Regions from separate parts of the Micromonospora sp. DH14 genome, predicted to be linked through region 2. Evidence: riboswitches for the same ligand, from Rfam matches in the RefSeq annotation. Region 2 holds a riboswitch; the other holds the start of a gene.

Region 1 (8,838 bases), on a different contig from region 2:
CTCGACGAACGGGCCGCCGGCGCGGACCGGGGCGAGGGTCTGCTGCACCGGCTCACACCGAGCGACGCCGACCCGGCCAGCGGCGGGATGACCGTTGTCGCGGTGCCCTACTCCGGGGGCAGTGCCATCTCCTACCAGCCGCTCGCCGACGCGCTGCCCAGCGGCTGGGCCCTGTACGCGGTGGAGTTGCCCGGACACGACCGCAGCCGACCGGACGAGGCGCCGCAACCCGGTGCCGAGGTGGCCGAGCGGGTGCTCGCCGAGTTGCGCGACATCGCCGGCCCGGTGGTCCTCTACGGGCACTGCCTCGGCACCGCGGTCACCCTCCAGATCGCCCACCGGGCCGAGGCGCAGGGAGTGGACCTGCGGGCCGTCGGGCTGGGCGCGAGCTTCCCCACGGCGCGGCTGCCCGGCCGGCTCTTCGACTGGTTCTACCGGCTCGTGCCGACCGACCGGTTCACCTCGAACCGCGAGTACCTGTCGTACCTGCGGGCCCGGGGCGGTTTCACCGACGTGGCCGACCCGGCCGACGAGGCGTTCGTGCTGCGCAACGTCCGGCACGACGCCCGCGACGCCGAGGAGTACTACACCGCCGCCTACCGGGACCCGGAGCACCCCCGCCTGCGTGCGCCAGTGCTCGCCGTCATCGGCGAGCGGGACCGGGTCACCGAGCTGTACCAGGAACGCCATCAGGAATGGACGCACGTCGCCGAGCGGGTCGAGCTGGCCGTCCTGCCCCGGGCCGGGCACTTCTTCGTGCGTACCCACGCCGTGGGTCTGGCCGAGGCGTTGGTGGGGCACGCGTCGCCGACGGTGACGACGGCCGACGTCGCGCCCACCCCACCGCCCGGGCCCACGCCGGCCGTCGTGGCGCAGCCGCGTGGCCCGGCGCCCAGCCTGTCGCGGTTCGCGGTGGTCGCGTTCGGCCAGTTCGTGTCGATGATCGGCAGCGGGCTGAGCACGCTGGTGCTGAGTATCTGGGTCTACCAGCAGACCGGCGCGATCACCGACTTCGCGGTGGTCAGCGCGGTCGGCATGCTGCCCGGCATCCTCGCCGGGCCGATCGCCGGCGCGGTCGCGGACCGTTGGGACCGGAGACGGGTGATGCTGGTCAGCGACGCCGTCGCGGCAGCGGCCATGGTGGCGCTCGTGCTGCTGGTCACCGTCGGCGGCGGACTGCGGCTGTGGCAGATCTACCTGGCCGTGTCGGTCACCTCGCTGGCCGGTGCGTTCCAACGCCCGGCGTACCTGGCGGCGGTGGCCCAACTCGTGCCGAAGCGCTACCTGGGGCACGCCAACGGGATCAGCCAACTCGGCGTGGGCGTGGGCCTGGTCTTCGCGCCGTTGCTCGGCGCCGGCCTGATCGGTGTCATCGGCATCCGGGGCGTGATCCTCATCGACGTGTCGACGTTCTGCGTGGGCGCGCTCACCCTGCTCCTGGTCCGTTTCCCGGACCGCCTCTTCCGCCGCCGGGAGGAAGCCTTCCGCACCGAGGTCGCCAACGGCTGGCGCTACGTCGCCCGCCGACCCGGGCTGCGGGCCGCGCTGCGGTTCTTCGTCATCGACCACGCCTTCTACACCCTCGGCTTCGCGGTGATCACCCCGATGCTGCTGATCGAGCAGTCCCCGGTGGCGCTCGGCCTGGCCCTGTCCGCCGGCGGCGTCGGGGGTCTGCTCGGCAGCCTCACCATGGGTCTCTGGGGCGGCACCGCGCGGCGAGCCACCGGGATGATCCTGTTCATGGGCGTGGCCAGCCTCGCGATGGCCGTGGTGGGCATCGGCGCCGGCCCGGCCTTCGCGGTGGTCGGCATGTTCGCCCTCACCTTCGCCGAGTCCCTGATCGACGGGCACTGGATCGCGCTGATTCAGACGAAGGTGGGCTTCGACCTGCAGGGTCGCGTTCTGTCGATCTTCATCACCGTGATGATGCTGACCATGCCGCTGGGCTACCTGGTGGTCGGCCCGCTGGCCGACCACTACGTCCAGCCGCTGCTGGAGCCCGGCGGTGCGCTGGCCGGCACCGTCGGAGCGGTCATCGGCACCGGGCCGGGTCGCGGTCTGGCCCTGCTCGTCGTCCTCAGCGGTCTGCTCCAGCTCGGCTGGGCGATCCGGGGCTGGTGCAACCCCACCCTCCGGCTGATCGAGGACGACCTGCCCGACGCCCTGCCCCCCGCCGAGATCGGCGACCGGGACGACCTGCAACGCCAGGCCGACGCCCTGCTCGCCGCCGGTGCCCCGGCCCGGTCCTGACCCCACCACCCTCTCACCTAGGAGCAGCATGTCCACGGTCAGCATGGCGTCTGTCGACGCGCCCACCGACGCCTTCGGAACCCCACTGATCGAGGCGACCGGCCTGGTGCCCGGCGTCCACATCCTGATCAAGGACGAGACCCGGTACGCGTCCGGCAGCCACAAGGAGCCGGCCGCGCGCGCGGTGGTGGCCCGAGCCGCCGCCGAGGGTCGTACCGAGGTGGTCGTCGCCACCTGCGGCAACTACGGGCGGGCGATGGCGATGGCCTGCCGGGCAGCCGGCATGACCTGCATCGTCGTGCTGCCCGCCGGGTGGAGCGACGGCGGCGAGTTCATGCGCGCCGCCGGCGCCCGGGTGCACCTCGTCGAGGGCAGCTACGAGGACGCCGTCGACGAGTCACGCCGACTCGCCCAGGCGCCCGGGGCGGTCGACGGCAACGTGGACGGCCCGTACGTCGACGCGGTCCTCGCCGGGCACGGAGTGGTGGTCGGGGCGCTGCGCGCGGCACTCGACGAACCACCGGCGCAGCTCTGGATCCCCGTCGGCAACGGCACCACCGTCATCGCCGTGCACCGGCGGCTCCGTGAGCTGGGCTGGCCGACAGTGCTCCAGGGCGTCTGCTCGGCCGCGAACAACCCGGTGGTCACCAGCTGGCCCGGCCCGTACCGGATGCTGCCGCCGGACGCGGTGACCACCACCGACCACAACCAGCCCCTGGTGAACTGGCATGCCCTCCAGGGCCCGGAGGCGATGGCCGCGATCTCCGACACCGGCGGGGCGGTGCACGGGGTCGACGACGACCAGCTCCAGCGCGCCCGGGATGCGCTCGCCGGCCACGGCGCGTACCCCACCGCTGCCGGCGCGGTCGCCCTCGCCGGGCTGCTGGCCCGCGCCGAAGCGCCGGGCGGGCTCTCCGCCGGCACCCACGTCGTGCTGCTCAGCGGTCGCTGAGCGCCCTGCCCACTGCTAAGGACCTCGGATGACGATCACCGCCCAGCCCGCCGCGACCCGGCCACCGGCCACGGCGACCGGTGCACCCGCCCTGCTCTTCCGCCGTGCCCGGGTCAGCCGCGCCGATGAGCGGATCTTCGTCGGCAAGCTGGCCCTGCTCGCGGTGCTGACCACGGTCGGTGCGGTTCTGGCCCTGCGCTCCGAGCCGCTGTCGATCGTGGCCGGCGTGCTGCTGCTTGCCGCCATGTACACGCACGCTGTCGAGTTGCAGCATCAGTGCCTGCACCACTCCGCGTTCCGCCGCTCGTTGCCGCACCGGCTGGTCGGTGTGCCACTGGGCGTGCCGCTGCTGGTGGTCTACTCGCACTACCGGGTGCGGCACCTGCAGCACCACCGCTACCTGGGCACCCCGCAGGACACCGAGTTCTTCGGCTTCGACACCCGTCGGCCGTTGACCGTCGGGATGCTCGTCCGCGGCCTGCTCGACTACCCCCGACTGGGTGCTGTCGGTCTGGAGGTCCTGCGCGCCGCCGCCGGCCGCTGGCGTTACGCCCACGGCGAGATCGCCCCCGCCATGCGGCGGCGGATCGTCGCCGAGCACCTGCTGCTGGGTGTCGCGGTGCTGGCCGCTGTCGGCCTGGCCCTGACCGGGCACGGCGTGTACCCACTGCGGCTGTGGGTGCTGCCGCTGCTGGTGGCGGTGCCGTTGCACTTCCTCGTGGAACTGCCCGAGCACCTGCTGTGCGAGACCGACACGACCGACGTGCTGCGCAACACCCGGTCGATCCGGGGCAGCTGGCTGAGCACGTGGTTCACCAACGGCAACAACCTGCACATCGAGCACCACGCGGCGATGAGCGTGCCGATCAACCAGCTGCCGTCGCGGCACGAGGAAACCCGCCGCCACGGTCAGCATGTGCAACGCAGCTACGCCGAGTTCTACCGCCTGCTCTGGGAGGCGGTACGTCCCCGCGCCCGGGCCTGACGGCCGCCCGCGGCTCAGAGCACCTGGTCGAGGAACCGGCGCAGCCGCGGATGTTCGGCCCGCTCGAAGACGGCCTCGGGCGGGCCGGCCTCCAGCACCACACCCCGGTCCATGAAGGCGACGGTGTCGGCGACCTGCCGGGCGAAGCCCATCTCGTGGGTCACCACCACCATGGTCATCCCGGCGGCGGACAGGTCGGCCATCACCCCGAGCACACCCTTGACCAGCTCCGGGTCGAGCGCCGAGGTCGCCTCGTCGAAGAGCATCACCTCGGGCCGCAGCGCCAGCGCACGCGCGATCGCCACCCGTTGCTGCTGACCACCGGAGAGTTGCGCCGGCCGGGAGTTCGCCTTGCCGGCAAGCCCCACCAGCTCCAACTGGGCGCGGGCGAGCGCGTCCGCCTCGTCCTCACCGAGCTTGCGCAGTCGGCGCAGTGCCAGCGTGACGTTGCGCAGCACGCTCATGTGCGGGAAGAGGTTGAACTGCTGGAACACCATGCCCACCCGCTGCCGCAGCGCGTCCGGGTCGTCGCCCAGCACGCTGCGCCCGTCCAGCAGCACGTCGCCCCGGTCCGGTTCGATCAGCCGGTTGATGGTGCGCAGCAGGGTGGACTTGCCCGACCCGGACGGGCCGATGACACAGGCCGTCGCGCCACGCGGCACCGACAGGTCGACGCCGCGCAGCACCCGGTTCGGTCCGAAGGCGAGGTGCACGTCGCGTACGTCGAGGCTGACCGAGGTCGTGCTGGCGGCGGTCATCGCCGGTCTCCTTCCATCGCGTACGGCGTGGTGTCGTCGTCCTCGTCTGTCGGCGCGGTGGCCGGCCGACCGTTGCGCAGCCGGCGGTCGATCCAGTTCACGACGTGCGTCAACGGAACGGTCAACGCCAGGTAGCACAGCCCCGCCAGCAGCAGCGCCGACTCGTTGCCGGTGGTGGCCGCGTAGTCCTGCCCGATCCGGAACAACTCCCGCTGGCTGGCCACCAGGCCGAGGAAGTAGACCAGGCTGGAGTCCTTGATCAGCGCGATGAGCTGGTTCACCCAGGCCGGCAGCACCCGCCGGATGCCCTGCGGGACGATCACCAGGCGCATCGCGTCGGCCCAGGAGAAGCCGAGCGCCCGGGCGCCCTCCAACTGGGCGGCCTCCACCGACTGGATGCCCGAGCGGAAGATCTCCCCGATGTACGCGGCAGCGATGAGCGACAGCGCCAGGATGCCCAACGGGTAGGGGTCCGGTCCCCAGACCTGCATGCCCAGCGGGGCCAACCCGACGCCGATCAGCAGGATCGTCGCGGCGGCCGGCAGCCCCCGGAACACGTCGGTGTAGACCCGCGCCGGCCAGCGCAACCAGCGGCTTCGGGAGATCCCCGCGACGGCCAGCAGCAGGCCCAGCACCGAGCCGAGCAGGGCGGCGGAGACCGCCAGGATCAGCGTGTTGGGCAACCCGACGGTCAGCATCTCGGGCAGCGCCTCGCGCATCGAGTCCCAGTCGAAGAACGTTTCCCACAGGGTGCTCAACGGATCCATGTGTCGCCTCTCCTACCGCCCCGCTCGTTCGTCACCGGTTCAGGACGCCGCCGACGCGGACGCCGACGGCGCCACCGTGACCGCGCCGCTGCCCGGCTTGAAGTCCGCCGGGATCGGCCGACCCGGGTAGTACTGCGCCTGCAACCGGGTCCAGGTGCCATCGGCGATGACCTCGTCGAGGCTCTTGTTCAGCGCCTCGCGCAGCTTGTCGTTGCCCTTGGCCACGGCGTACGCGGTCGGTGCCGGGCTGAGCTGCTTGGCCGCCACGGTGATCTTGCCGTTGCTGTCGGCGGCCGACTTCTCGCCGATCTCCGCCGGGGCGATCCACGCGTCGGCGGTGCCCGCCTTGAGCTGGTTGATCGCACCGTTGTAGTCCGGCACCCGCACCGGGTTCAGCTGCTTGCCGGTGGCGTAGTCGTCCTGGACGGTGCCCTGCACCACCACTACCCGCTTGCCGGTGAGCTGGTCGAAGCTGGTGATCGGCGAGCCGGCCGGGACGTCCAGGCCGAAGTAGCCGAAGTCGTAGCCGTTGCCGAAGTCGACAGTCTTCTTGCGGGCCTCGGTGATGGTGATCGAGGAGCTGCCGACGTCGAACTTGCGGTTGTTGACCTGGCTGAGCAGCGCGGAGAAGTCGGTGCCGACGAACTCCACAGTGAGGCCGAGCTTGCCGGCCACGGCGGTCAGCAGGTCGTTGTCGAAGCCGGTGAACCTGCCGTCCTTGAGGTACACGTTCGGCGGCGCGTCGGTCAGCGTGCCGGCGCGCAGTACGCCCGGCTGGGCCAGGCCGTACGGGTTGGCGTCGGACGAACTGTCGTCGCCGCAGGCGGTGAGGGCGGTGGCGGCCAGGATCGCCGCCGCCCCCAGGGCGGCGGCACGGGTCACTGCGGGAAGGAATCGCACTGGTGTCTCCGAAGGGTGGTGTCTCGGCGGGCGCGGGTGTGCGCCACCGACGGCGCGCCCGATGGGCGTACCGGTGGAAAGGGGTTTCGGGAGGGTGGTGCTAGAGCGCGGTGCCGCGACGACAGGCGGCGCTGCACATTCGCATCGTGTCCACGTGCCGTCGCCGCGTCAGTGCGGGCGAGGGTCGACCGGTGCGGAGGTCCGCGACGTCAGTCGGTGGGGTGGTGCTGAGGATGCGCATGGTTCTCCCGGGTCTGTGCTGACCTGGGTGCCAGGCCACGCTTGCGCCGACGTCGTGCCGGTGCCTGGTCTTCACCCGGGGCACCCCACCGCGGAGGAGGGTTGCCGGCCAGCGAGCCGGGGCTTCGCGCTGGCGCTCATGACCTGCGCCGAGGCTAGCAGCACCGACGGGTGCCGCGTCCAGTCGGTATGACCACGCTCACCGTGCGCGACGGTCCGCCCCGCGCCCAGGTCAGCCGGCGTGCACGTGCGGTCGGCGGTGTGGGTCGGGTTCCTGGCGGCGCAGGATCTCCCGGGTCACCGAGGCGATCGCGCCCTGCCCGAACGCCAGGTAGCGCAGGAAGTTGCGGACCGGCCCTCCCTCGGACCACTCGAAGTAGATGCGGGGTCGCCGACGGCTGCGGTCGCGGATTTCCAGCAGCAGGGCGGCCAGCGCGGTGGGCACCGACGAACTGGCCAGGCTGAGCACCGGGAAGCGGCCGTCGACGACGCTGCCGCGGACCAGCACCCCGGTCTCGAAGTCGGACGGGTCGGTGACCTCGACCTCGACGAAGATGACGTCGCTGTCGTCGGGGAAGTCGTTGTCCGCCATGGTCTGGGCGAGCTTGGCGCGGTACTCCGCCTCGTCGCGCCGGTCGGGTTCGTGTGCGATGAGGCGGATCCGCCGGCCGGCGCGTTCGTCGATGATCCGGGCCGCGGCCGGATCCAACTCGACGTGGTTGACGCGCAGCTCGTAGGCCCGCATCAGCCGGGACAACACCGACACCAGGATGATCCCGCCGATGAAACAAGCGGCGATCTTGACGCCACTGGGGCGTTCCACCACGTTCGCCAGCGTCGTGTAGACGAAGATCACCGCGATGATGCCGAACGCGATGCTGCGACCGCGCTGACGCTGCCGCAGCGCCGCGAGCGTCACCGCCGTCGCGGCCGAGGTGATCAACACCAGCACCCCGGTGGCGTACGCGCCGCCCTGCGCGTCCACGCTGGCCTTGAAGACGATCGTGATCAGGAACGCCACCGAGGTGAAGACCAGGACCAGCGGCCGGACGGCTCGCGCCCAGGTCGGCGCCATGCCGTAACGGGGCAGGTAGCGCGGCACGAGGTTGAGCAGACCAGCCATCGCCGACGCTCCGGCGAACCAGAGGATCCCGATGGTGGACAGGTCGTAGATGGTGCCGAACACCTCGCCGAGGTGGGCGTGCGCCAGGTAGGCCAGCGCCCGGCCGTTCGCCGGCCCGCCCGGCTGGAAGGCGTCCGGCGGGATCAGCACCGTTGTCGTCACGCTGCTGGTGATCAGGAAAGCGCTCATGATCAGCGCTGCGGTGGTGAGCAGCCGGCGCGCGCCACGGATCCGGCCCAACGGTCGTGCCTCCGAGTCCTGCGGGTCACCCCGTACGCTCGGCATGACGGCCACCCCGGTCTCGAAGCCGGACAGGCCCAGCGCCAGCTTCGGAAAGACCAGCAGCGACAGCCCGACCACCAGCCACGGGTCGCCGTGCCCGGTGGTCAGCGCGGAGGTCCAGTCGTCGACCGCGCTCGGGTGCGTCACCACCCGCCACAGCGCGTCGGCCACCACCACCGCGTTCAGCGTCAGGTACACCGCGACCAGGATGACGGCGATCCCGATGGCCTCGCTGAATCCCTTGAGGAACACCGCGCCCAGCAGCGCCAGGAGCAGCAGCGTGAGCAGCACCTCGTGCCCCTTGAGCGCACTCGGCCAGAAGGGGTTCTCGTCGATGTGCGCCGTCGCGTCGGCCGCCGAGAGGGTGATGGTGATGATGAAGTCGGTGGCCGCGAAACCGAGCAGCACCAGCACCAGCAGCTTGCCCGGCCAGTAGCTCAGCAGGCGGACCAGCATCGCGATGGAGCCCTCACCGTGCGGGCTCTCCACCGCCACCCGCCGGTAGACCGGCAGCGCGCCCAGCAGGGTCACCAGCACCAGCACCAGCGTCGCCACCGGCGAGAGCGCCCCGGCGGCCAGCG
Region 2 (8,838 bases):
GTCGTCGACCTTCCACCGGGCGGCCACCGGCAGCAGCCGCACCAGGAAACGCCAGATCCGGTTGCCGTCACGCAGGAAGAAGAACGTCGCGAACAGCACGAGCAGCGTGCCGGTGAGCACCTCGGCGAGCGTCGCGGCGGTGCTCAGCGCGCCACTGGTGAACCGTGAGGTGTTGTTGTTGATCCAGGCTTGCGCCTCGTCGATGTACCTGTCGAGTTGGGTGTCGGAGAGGTGCAGAGGGCCCGTCTTCAGCCAGTTCTGGATCTGCCGGACACCTTCCGACGACTTCTCGCTCAGCTCCGGTACGCCGCGGATGAACTCGTTGACCACCAGCGTCAGCGTGCCGATCACCGCGGCCAGGCCGCCGACCAGCACCACAGCGGTCGCCAGCGACCGGGGGAACCGGATCCGCAGCAGCCAGCCCACCGCCGGCGCGAGCAGCGCCGAGAGCAGCAGCGCGATGGCCAGCGGAATGATCACGATCTTGATCGTGCCGACTATCCGCAGCAGGGCCCAGGCCACCACGCCGATCACGATCAGTCGCCAACACCACGCGGCGGCGATCCGCAGTCCGTGCGGAACGTCGGCGTCGTCCCGGCTCGACGTGGAGCTGTGCAGGTCCACCTGTGGTTCCGCGCCGTAGACGGTGGCGCTCGTCGGCGCGGTCGGCCCCGGCACGGCCGGCGATGCCACCCGGGCGGCCGGCGACGCGTCGTTCAGCGCGTCATTCGCCGCGCCCTCGTCGGCACGCGCCGACGCCTGTCGTGACTGGTAGGCGCGGCGAAGCCGCCCGCGTACCCGCTCGAAGCGGCTCAAGCGCACCTCCTGGCAGAGAACCCGGCCCGCCCACGGTGACAGGTCGGACAGCATACGTCCGTTCCCGACACCGTAGGGGGTTCCGCCACACAATGCCCCGACCACCTCCGGCGTAACCACCGGCCGGTAGCCGTCGGCCCACACGGTAGCGTCTGCGGCGTGACCGCCGACAACGATCTGGACGCCGGCCTGCCGATCCGCCTGCTGCACGACCGCGTGCTGGTACGCATGGAGGGCAGCGAGGGCGAACGCCGCTCCACCGCCGGCATCGTCATTCCGGCTACCGCGGCGGTCGGCAAGCGCCTCGCCTGGGCCACCGCCGTCGGGGTGGGGCCGAACGTGCGCGCCATCGTCTCCGGCGACCGGGTGCTCTTCGACCCGGACGACCGCTCCGAGGTCGAGCTGCACGGCCGCGGTTACGTGCTGCTGCGGGAGCGGGACGTGCACGCCGTCGCCGCCGAGCGGATCGAGAACGACTCGACCGGCCTCTACCTCTGACGCACCTCCCCCGGCCACCAGGCCCCGTCGCGCACCGTTTGCCCGGCCGCACGACGGGAAGCCATCCGGCGACCGTGGCCCTGGGGAGGGACGATGCCGGTATTCGTGAAGAAGCTGTTGACCTGGGGCAGTGTCGCGTTCCTGATCTACTTCATGGCCTTCCGGCCGGACGGTGCCGCGCAGATGTTCCGGGCGATCGGGGCCGCGCTGATCGCGATGTTCCAGGGCTTCGGTGACTTCCTCACCTCGCTGATGACCTGAGCCGGTCCACCGGCCTGAGCCGCCCGTCGACGGCGCTCAGGGGTGCGTCGGCGGCCAGGGGGGCGCCGATCGCGGCCCCGGCCAGCCGGGCGCTGCGTACCCCACCGGAGCCGGGGCGGGCGCCAGCACCACCGGGATCGGCACCACCGGCTCGTGCGGCGCGTCCACCGGGCGCTGGGTGCCGTCCGGGAAGCGCAGGTGGTAGCGGCTGCCGTCCCAGACCCCCGCCGGGGCCTGCGGGTCCCGACCGACGAAGAACGTCCGGTACGCGCTGATGGCGTCCAGCAACTCCCGCTCCTCACGTGCGGTCCGCTCCTGGTCGGCGGGCTTGCGGTCCAGACCGCGCAGCGTCCCGTCGCGCAGCAGGGCCAGCCGGGTCGCGGCGGACTGGTAACCCCGCATCGCCCGCACCCCGGCGTCGCCGGCCACCCGCCGCGCCCAACTGCGGGCGGCGTGCCGCCTGCCGAGGCTGCTCAGGGCGGCCACCTCGGGCGGGCTGAGCCAGCCGGCGCGCACGTAGTCGGGTAGGACCCGCTCGGTGAGCCGCCCCTCCCAGGCGCGCAGCCACAGCGCCAGCCCCACGGTGCCGAAGAAGACCGGCACCATCAGGCCCAGGAAGCCGTACAGCATGATCACGGCCTCGCCGGTGGCCTGGGTGAGCGTGGGCAGCAGGTTCCACGTGCCGTGCAGCATCATCGCCAGCAGCAGGCCGGCGATCGGGGCGAGCACCCGGATGCGCCGGTCGGCCGTCCGGGAGGCGATCCCCAGCCCCACACCGGTCATCGAGGTGAAAAGGGGATGGGCGAACCCGAACAGCAGGATCCGCAGGATGAAGATCGCGATGACCTGCTGGATGCCGGTCGCCGGGCCGTAGCGGTCGGCACCGGAGGCGTAGCCCAAACCGCCCAGGTAGAGGATGTTCTCCACCATCGCGAAGCCGACCGCGGAGAGCCCGCAGTAGACCAGTCCGTCGGTGATCCCGGACCACTCGCGGCGGCGGAACACCAGCAGCAGGATCGGGCCCAGCGCCTTGGTCAACTCCTCGATGAACGGCGCCACCAGCACCCCGGTGAGCGCGGACGGCAGGCCCCAGTCGGCGAACCGGTTGGCCGCGAAGTCGTTCACAGTGAGCGAGGCGGCGGTGGAGACGAACGCACCCCAGGCGAAGCAGAAGATCAGATACTTCAGCGGCTCGGGTTCGTACCGGTCCAGCCAGAGGAAGCAGCCGACCAGCACCGGCACCGGCAGGATGGCGGCCACCACCCCGATCAGCAGGGCCTGCGCACCGAGCGACTGGCCGAGCGTGAAGACCATGAACACCGCGCACGCCGCGATGAACAGCACCACCCCGGCCAGCACCAGGAACCGCCGCCAGCCCAGTCGGCGCAGCGGCATCCGCGGCGTCTCGCCCACCGGCGGGGCGGCGGGCGCGGGCGGGCCGGCGGGCGACGGCGGCAGCGGTGAACCGGGCGGGGTGTCGGCCATGCGGTCAGCGTAGCCATCCACCGCCGGCTGGTTCGGCCGCATCGGTAGCCGCTATGCTGCCGGCAGGTCACGAGCGCCAGCGTCAAGCCCCGGTTTGCTGGCCGGCAACCCTCGTCGAGTTCGCGGTGGGGTGCCCCGGGTGATGACCGGGCCCAGCCCGATCGGTGTGCTGGGCAAGCGCGGACCCCGTCCCGATGTCGCACCCGGGGTCCCTGACCTCGGAGGTTCCGGCGTGTCCGTCACCCTCGTTCCCTCGCTACCCGCAGTGTCCGCCGGGCCGTCCGCGCCGCTCGACGTCCTCGGTGTGCCCGGCGAGATCAACCTGGACTACGCGGCCAGCGCACCGTGCGCGCGGGCCGCCGCCGACGCGGTGGCCGAGCTGCTGCCCTGGTACGCCAGCGTGCACCGCGGCGCGGGAGCGCTGTCGCGACGCTGCACCCTCGCCTACGAGCAGGCCCGGCAGACGATCGGGGACCACTTCGGCGCTCGCGCCGACGATCACGTGATCTTCACCCGCAACACCACGGACGCGCTCAACCTGCTGGCGCGGGCCGTGCCGGCCGGCACGACGGTCGTCACGTTCGCCGGCGAGCACCACGCCAACCTGCTGCCCTGGCCGCGCGGATCGGTGCGGCTGCCGGTGCCCACCGACCCCGACGGGGCGGTACGCGATCTCGCCGCAGCCCTGACCGAGCTGCGTCGGGGCAGCAACCCGGCGCTGCCGGTGCTGGTCGCGGTGACCGGTGCGAGCAACGTGACCGGTGAGCGGTGGCCGGTCGCCGAGCTGGCGCGGGTGGCCCACCGGCACGGTGCCCGGATCGTGCTCGACGCCGCCCAACTCGCCCCGCACGCCCCGGTCGACCTGCTCACGCTGGACGTCGACTATCTGGCCGTGTCCGGCCACAAGCTGTACGCGCCGTTCGGCGCGGGTGTGCTGATCGGCCGGGCGGACTGGTTGGACGCCGCGCCGCCGTACCTGGCCGGCGGCGGGGCCACCAGTCACGTCGGGCCGGCCACCCACGACGTGACCTGGGCGACCGGTCCGGCCCGGCACGAGGGCGGCACCCCGAACCTGCTCGGCGCGGTTGCGCTGGCGGCGGTGTGCACGGCGTTCGACGACGTGGACCGGGCCGCGCTGGCCGCCCACGAGCAGGCAGTGCTGGCCCGGCTGCGGACCGGCCTCGCCGCCCTGCCGCACGTCGTGGAGCTGCGCACCTTCGGCCCGGACGCGCCCCGGGTCGGCATCGTCTCGTTCGTGGTCGCCGGTCGGGACTCCACCGAGGTGGCCACCCGGCTGGCCGCCGAGCACCACATCGGCGTACGGGACGGGTTGTTCTGTGCCCACCCGCTGGCCCGGCGGCTGCTCAGTGAGGCGGCGGGGCGTACCGGCCGGCGGGACCTGCCGCCCACCGCGCTGCGCGCCAGCATCGGGTTGGGCAGCACGGCCGCGCAGGTGGACCGGCTGCTCGCGGCGCTGGCCGAGCTGGGCTGAGGCCCGGCCGGCGCGGCCCCGCTCAGCCGACCGGCGGGGCGGTGGGTGGCTTCGGCGCCTCGCCGGGCTCGGCGGGCTCACCGGCCGGGCGTTCCTGCTCCCCGAAGGCGGTGCGGATCCACCGGTTCGCCTCCTCCTGCTCGATTCCGGAGGCGACCAGCAGGTCGCTCGCCGTGGTACGGACCTGGGCGACCACCACACTGCCGGAGAAGCCGACCCCGTCGCCGTACGCCCGGCCGGCCTCGCTGACCGCCCGCAGCGACCGTTCCCGGGCCTTCTCCGGCTCCTCGCCGGCGGCGAACTCGTGCTTGAGCAGCCGGACCGACTCGGCGAGGTGACCGATCGCGTCCGGCATCGGATCGGGCACCGGTTCCTCGTCCTCGACCAGCGTGACGGACCGGCGGATCAACGTACCGCTGTTGCGCATCGCCCGGTCGATCGGATCGGCCGCCTCCGCGTAGTGGGTCAGTTCGTCGCGGCGGTGCCAACGGGCCGGGGAGAGGGTGGCGGTCTCCTTCGCCCCCTCGATCGCCTCGCCCAGCGTGGCCAACTCCTCCTTGTTGTTGCGCAACCTCTCCAGCGCGCGCTGGATGGTGGCGCGGTCCCGGTTGCGCAGCCCGTCGGCGGTGGCGTCGAGCTGGGAGGCGAGCAGGTCCAGGGCGGGTCGGGCGGCCCGGTTGATCACCCGGAGCGGGTTCAGCGGCAGCAGCACCGCCGTGACCAGCAGCGCGACCCCGCCGCCGAGGAACGCGTCGACGAAGCGGGGGATCTCCAGGTTCTGGGTCGACGGGCTCAGCGTCACGATCAGCACCGCGGTGGCCGCCGCCTGGATGACGATCGCCACGCTCGCCCCGGCGAAGATGGTGAGCAGGATCGCCACCGTGACCACCAGGCCGAGCTGCCACGCGCCAGTGCCGAGGAAATAGATCAGCAGGTCACCGACTGCCACCCCGACGCCCACCCCGACGATCAGCTCCACCGTCCGGCGGAACCGCTGACCGACCGAGGCGGCCAGGGTGCCGACCGCGGAGATCGGCGCGAAGACCGGTTGCGGGTTGCCGAGCAGCCGGTGCGAGACGAAGTACGCGAGCCCTGCCGCCAGCCCGGCCTGCACGGCGAGCCCGCCGGCCATCCGGACCCGGTGCAGCCGGTCGTGCAGGGTGGCTCGACCACGGTGTCGCAGCTCCTGGGTGGCTTCGGCGATCCGCGCGCCGTCGATGTCCACCAACCCTTCGCGCAGCGCGGTACGTCGCACCACCGGAGGTCGCTTGTCCCGGGCCACGGCCATGGGCGCGACTACCCGTGGTGGGCTCGCTGAATCCTCCCGTCCCGCGCGTCGCGGGCGGATGCGGCAGACTCGGGCGGTGGCTGATCTGCTGGACCGGTGGCGGGCGGCGGCCCGGGATGCCGGCGCGAGGCCCGACCCGGACACGACCCGGGCCGGGGAGATGGTGATCGCCCGGTGGCGGGAGCCGCACCGGCACTATCACACGCTGGCCCACCTGACGGCAGTGCTCGATGTGGTCGACCAGCATGCCGACCTGGCCGATCGGGTCGACGCGGTCCGGTTGGCGGCCTGGTTCCACGACGTGGTCTACGACCCCCGGGCCGCTGGCGACGCCAACGAACGCGACAGCGCGGCGCTGGCCGGGACCGTGCTCACCGGGCTCGGGGTGCCGACTCCCACGGTGGCCGAGGTGCACCGGCTGGTGCTGCTCACCGCCGGGCACTCGGTGACCCCGGACGACCGCGACGGCGCGCTGCTCTGCGATGCGGACCTGGCCGTGCTGGCCGCGCCGCCGGCCCGCTACGAGCGGTACGCGGCGGCGATCCGCCGGGAGTACGCCCACGTGCCGGAGCCGGCCTTCCGGGCTGGACGGGCCGCGGTGTTGACCGGCCTGCTGGCGCTGCCCGCGCTGTTCCGGCTGCCGCCGCTGGCCACCCGGTGGGAAGAGCCCGCCCGGGCCAACGTGCGCCGGGAACTCGCCGCGCTCAACGGGGAGCCGCAGAGCGCGGGCTGACCAGGTGCTTCGGGCGACGCAGGCCGGTGCTGCGGAGCAACTGGACCAGCTCCCGGCTCGGCACGACCTGCGCACCGAGCCACACCGCCGCCGCGAACCGGTCGGCCGGGATGTCGTAGTGGTCCCGGTCGAAGCCGCGCCTCGGCGCACCGAGCGTCTCGGCGAAGGCGTGCAGCTCGGCGTACGAGACGTCACTGATCAGGTGCGACCAGAGGCGGCCGCGCCACGGCCAGGCCGGCCGGTCCAGGTAGAGCATGATGTCCAAGCTATCCCGTCGAGTCGATCATGTTGTTGATCGCCGGTCGGCGGCTTAGCCTCGGCTGCATGGCTGCCACCGCGCTCCTCGACGACCTGCGCGCCGCGCTCGGTGACGACGCCGTGCTCACCGACCCGGACCTGCTGCTGATGCACCAGCGCGACGAGGCCGACCTGTGCGCCGCCGGCCTGCCGTTGGTGGTGACCCGACCACGCGACACCGGGCAGGTGGTCGCCGTGGTCCAGGCCGCGGCGCGACACGGCGTACCGGTGGTGCCGCAGGGCGCGCGGACCGGGCTGGCCGGCGCGGCGAACGCGGTGGACGGCGCGGTGGTGCTCAGCACCGTCGCGATGAACGAGATCCGGGAGATCGATCCGGTGAGCCGGATCGCTGTGGTCCAGCCGGGGGTGGTCAACGCGGCGCTGGCCGGGGCGGTGGCCAAGCAGGGCCTCTGGTACCCGCCCGACCCCGGCTCCTGGGAGTCGTCCACCATCGGCGGCAACGTGGCCACCAACGCCGGCGGCATGTGCTGCGTCAAGTACGGCGTGACCACCGAGTACGTGCTCGGCCTGGAGGTGGTGCTCGCCTCCGGCGAGGTGCTGCGCACCGGGCGGCGTACGGCCAAGGGGGTGGCCGGCTATGACCTGACCCGGCTGTTCGTCGGTTCGGAGGGCACCCTCGGTGTGATCACCGAGGTGACCGTGGCGCTGCGGCCCGCCCCGGCCGACTCGCTGACCCTGGTGGCGGTCTTTCCGTCCGTCGCCACTGCCGGCGCGGCGGTGGCCGAGATCGCGGCTCGCGGACTCACTCCCAGCCTGCTGGAGTTGCTGGACCAGACCCACCTGCGGGCGATCGAGGCGTACCAGCCGATGGGGTTGCGGACCGACGCGCAGGCCCTGCTGCTGGCCGCCGCGGACACCGGCACCCAGGCGGCGGACGACCTGGCGGTGCTGGCCGAGGTGTGCGAGGCCGTCGGTGCCGACGAGGTCTATGCGGCCACCGACGCGGTGGAGGCGGCGGCACTGCTACAGGCCCGCCGGTTGGCCCACCCGGCGATGGAGAAGTTCGCGGCGGACACCTACCCGGGTGGCAACGGCGGCCTAGTGATCGACGATGTGGCGGTGCCGCGCGGCGCCCTCGCCGCGCTCCTGGACGGGGTCGCCCGGATCGCCGCCGAGTGCGAGGTGCCGATCGGCGTGGTGGGGCACGCCGGGGACGGCAACATGCACCCGAACATCGTGGTCGACCGGGCCGACCCGGCGAGCGTGGCGCGGGGCCGGCGGGCCTTCGACGAGATCATGCGGCTCGGCCTGGACCTGGGCGGCACGTGCACCGGCGAGCACGGGGTGGGGCTGCTCAAGCGGGACTGGCTGGCCCAGGAGGTCGGGCCGGTCGGCGTCCGGGTGCATCAGGCGATCAAGTCGGCGCTCGACCCGGCCGGCCTGCTCAACCCGGGCAAGGTGCTCTGACCGGCTGCGGTCAGCCCTTGACCTCGGCCGGGGTGGCCTGGGTCAGCAGCAGCAGGATCTCCCCGGCGACCGGCGTGAGCTCCTCACCGGGGCAGTCCTGTGAGGTGATCAGCCCGGTCGAGGTGATGAGGCTGGACGTCAGCGCGTCGATGCAGGTGGTCCGGTACCGCCGGGCCTGATCGGTCTCGTCGGCCAGCGCCGGGTTGGCCAGCAGCACCTGGAGCCGCTCGGTCAACTCCGGCGCGAGGGTGCCCCGGGAGGTCACCCCGTCGCCGGCGCAGTCGACGCACTGCCACGCGCCGTCGCGCTCGACGCTCAGGGTGCGCATCGGCCCGTCCTCACCGAGCCGCTGGAGCAGGCTGACCTGGCCGGCGGCGACAGTGGTGGGGATCTCCAGCTGCGACCCGCCGCCCGCTGTGCCGGTCGTCTGCTCCACCGAGTTGCTCGGCTTGTCCCCGTCGAAGAGCGAGCACCCGGTCAGGGCGCTGGCGAGTGCGACGGCGAGCAGGGGTCCGAGCAGACGAGGGCGGGCGCGGTGTT

Evidence for each region. Region 2 has a riboswitch for S-adenosylmethionine ahead of QCZ28_RS05540 (aminotransferase class V-fold PLP-dependent enzyme). Riboswitches for the same ligand answer to the same signal wherever they lie in the genome.
Region 1: linked by a shared signal. The riboswitch ahead of QCZ28_RS21885 (ABC transporter substrate-binding protein) and the one ahead of QCZ28_RS05540 (aminotransferase class V-fold PLP-dependent enzyme) in region 2 are both predicted to bind S-adenosylmethionine.

What each region holds. Positions count from the first base shown of each region.
Region 1 is NZ_JARVKT010000017.1:102,016-110,853, forward strand. It holds gene QCZ28_RS21860 (non-ribosomal peptide synthetase) at 1-2,250, shown strand, start outside; gene QCZ28_RS21865 (pyridoxal-phosphate dependent enzyme) at 2,279-3,202, shown strand; gene QCZ28_RS21870 (fatty acid desaturase) at 3,231-4,187, shown strand; gene QCZ28_RS21875 (amino acid ABC transporter ATP-binding protein) at 4,202-4,945, opposite strand; gene QCZ28_RS21880 (amino acid ABC transporter permease) at 4,942-5,712, opposite strand; gene QCZ28_RS21885 (ABC transporter substrate-binding protein) at 5,752-6,612, opposite strand; SAM riboswitch class IV at 6,886-6,997, opposite strand; gene QCZ28_RS21890 (amino acid transporter) at 7,085-8,838, opposite strand, start outside.
Region 2 is NZ_JARVKT010000002.1:291,672-300,509, reverse strand. It holds gene QCZ28_RS05560 (AI-2E family transporter) at 1-870, opposite strand, end outside; gene QCZ28_RS05555 (co-chaperone GroES) at 976-1,314, shown strand; gene QCZ28_RS05550 (hypothetical protein) at 1,408-1,575, shown strand; gene QCZ28_RS05545 (PrsW family intramembrane metalloprotease) at 1,612-3,102, opposite strand; SAM riboswitch class IV at 3,126-3,246, shown strand; gene QCZ28_RS05540 (aminotransferase class V-fold PLP-dependent enzyme) at 3,293-4,552, shown strand; gene QCZ28_RS05535 (FUSC family protein) at 4,575-5,777, opposite strand; gene QCZ28_RS05530 (metal-dependent phosphohydrolase) at 5,917-6,573, shown strand; gene QCZ28_RS05525 (DUF4031 domain-containing protein) at 6,545-6,829, opposite strand; gene QCZ28_RS05520 (FAD-linked oxidase C-terminal domain-containing protein) at 6,898-8,298, shown strand; gene QCZ28_RS05515 (hypothetical protein) at 8,309-8,838, opposite strand, start outside.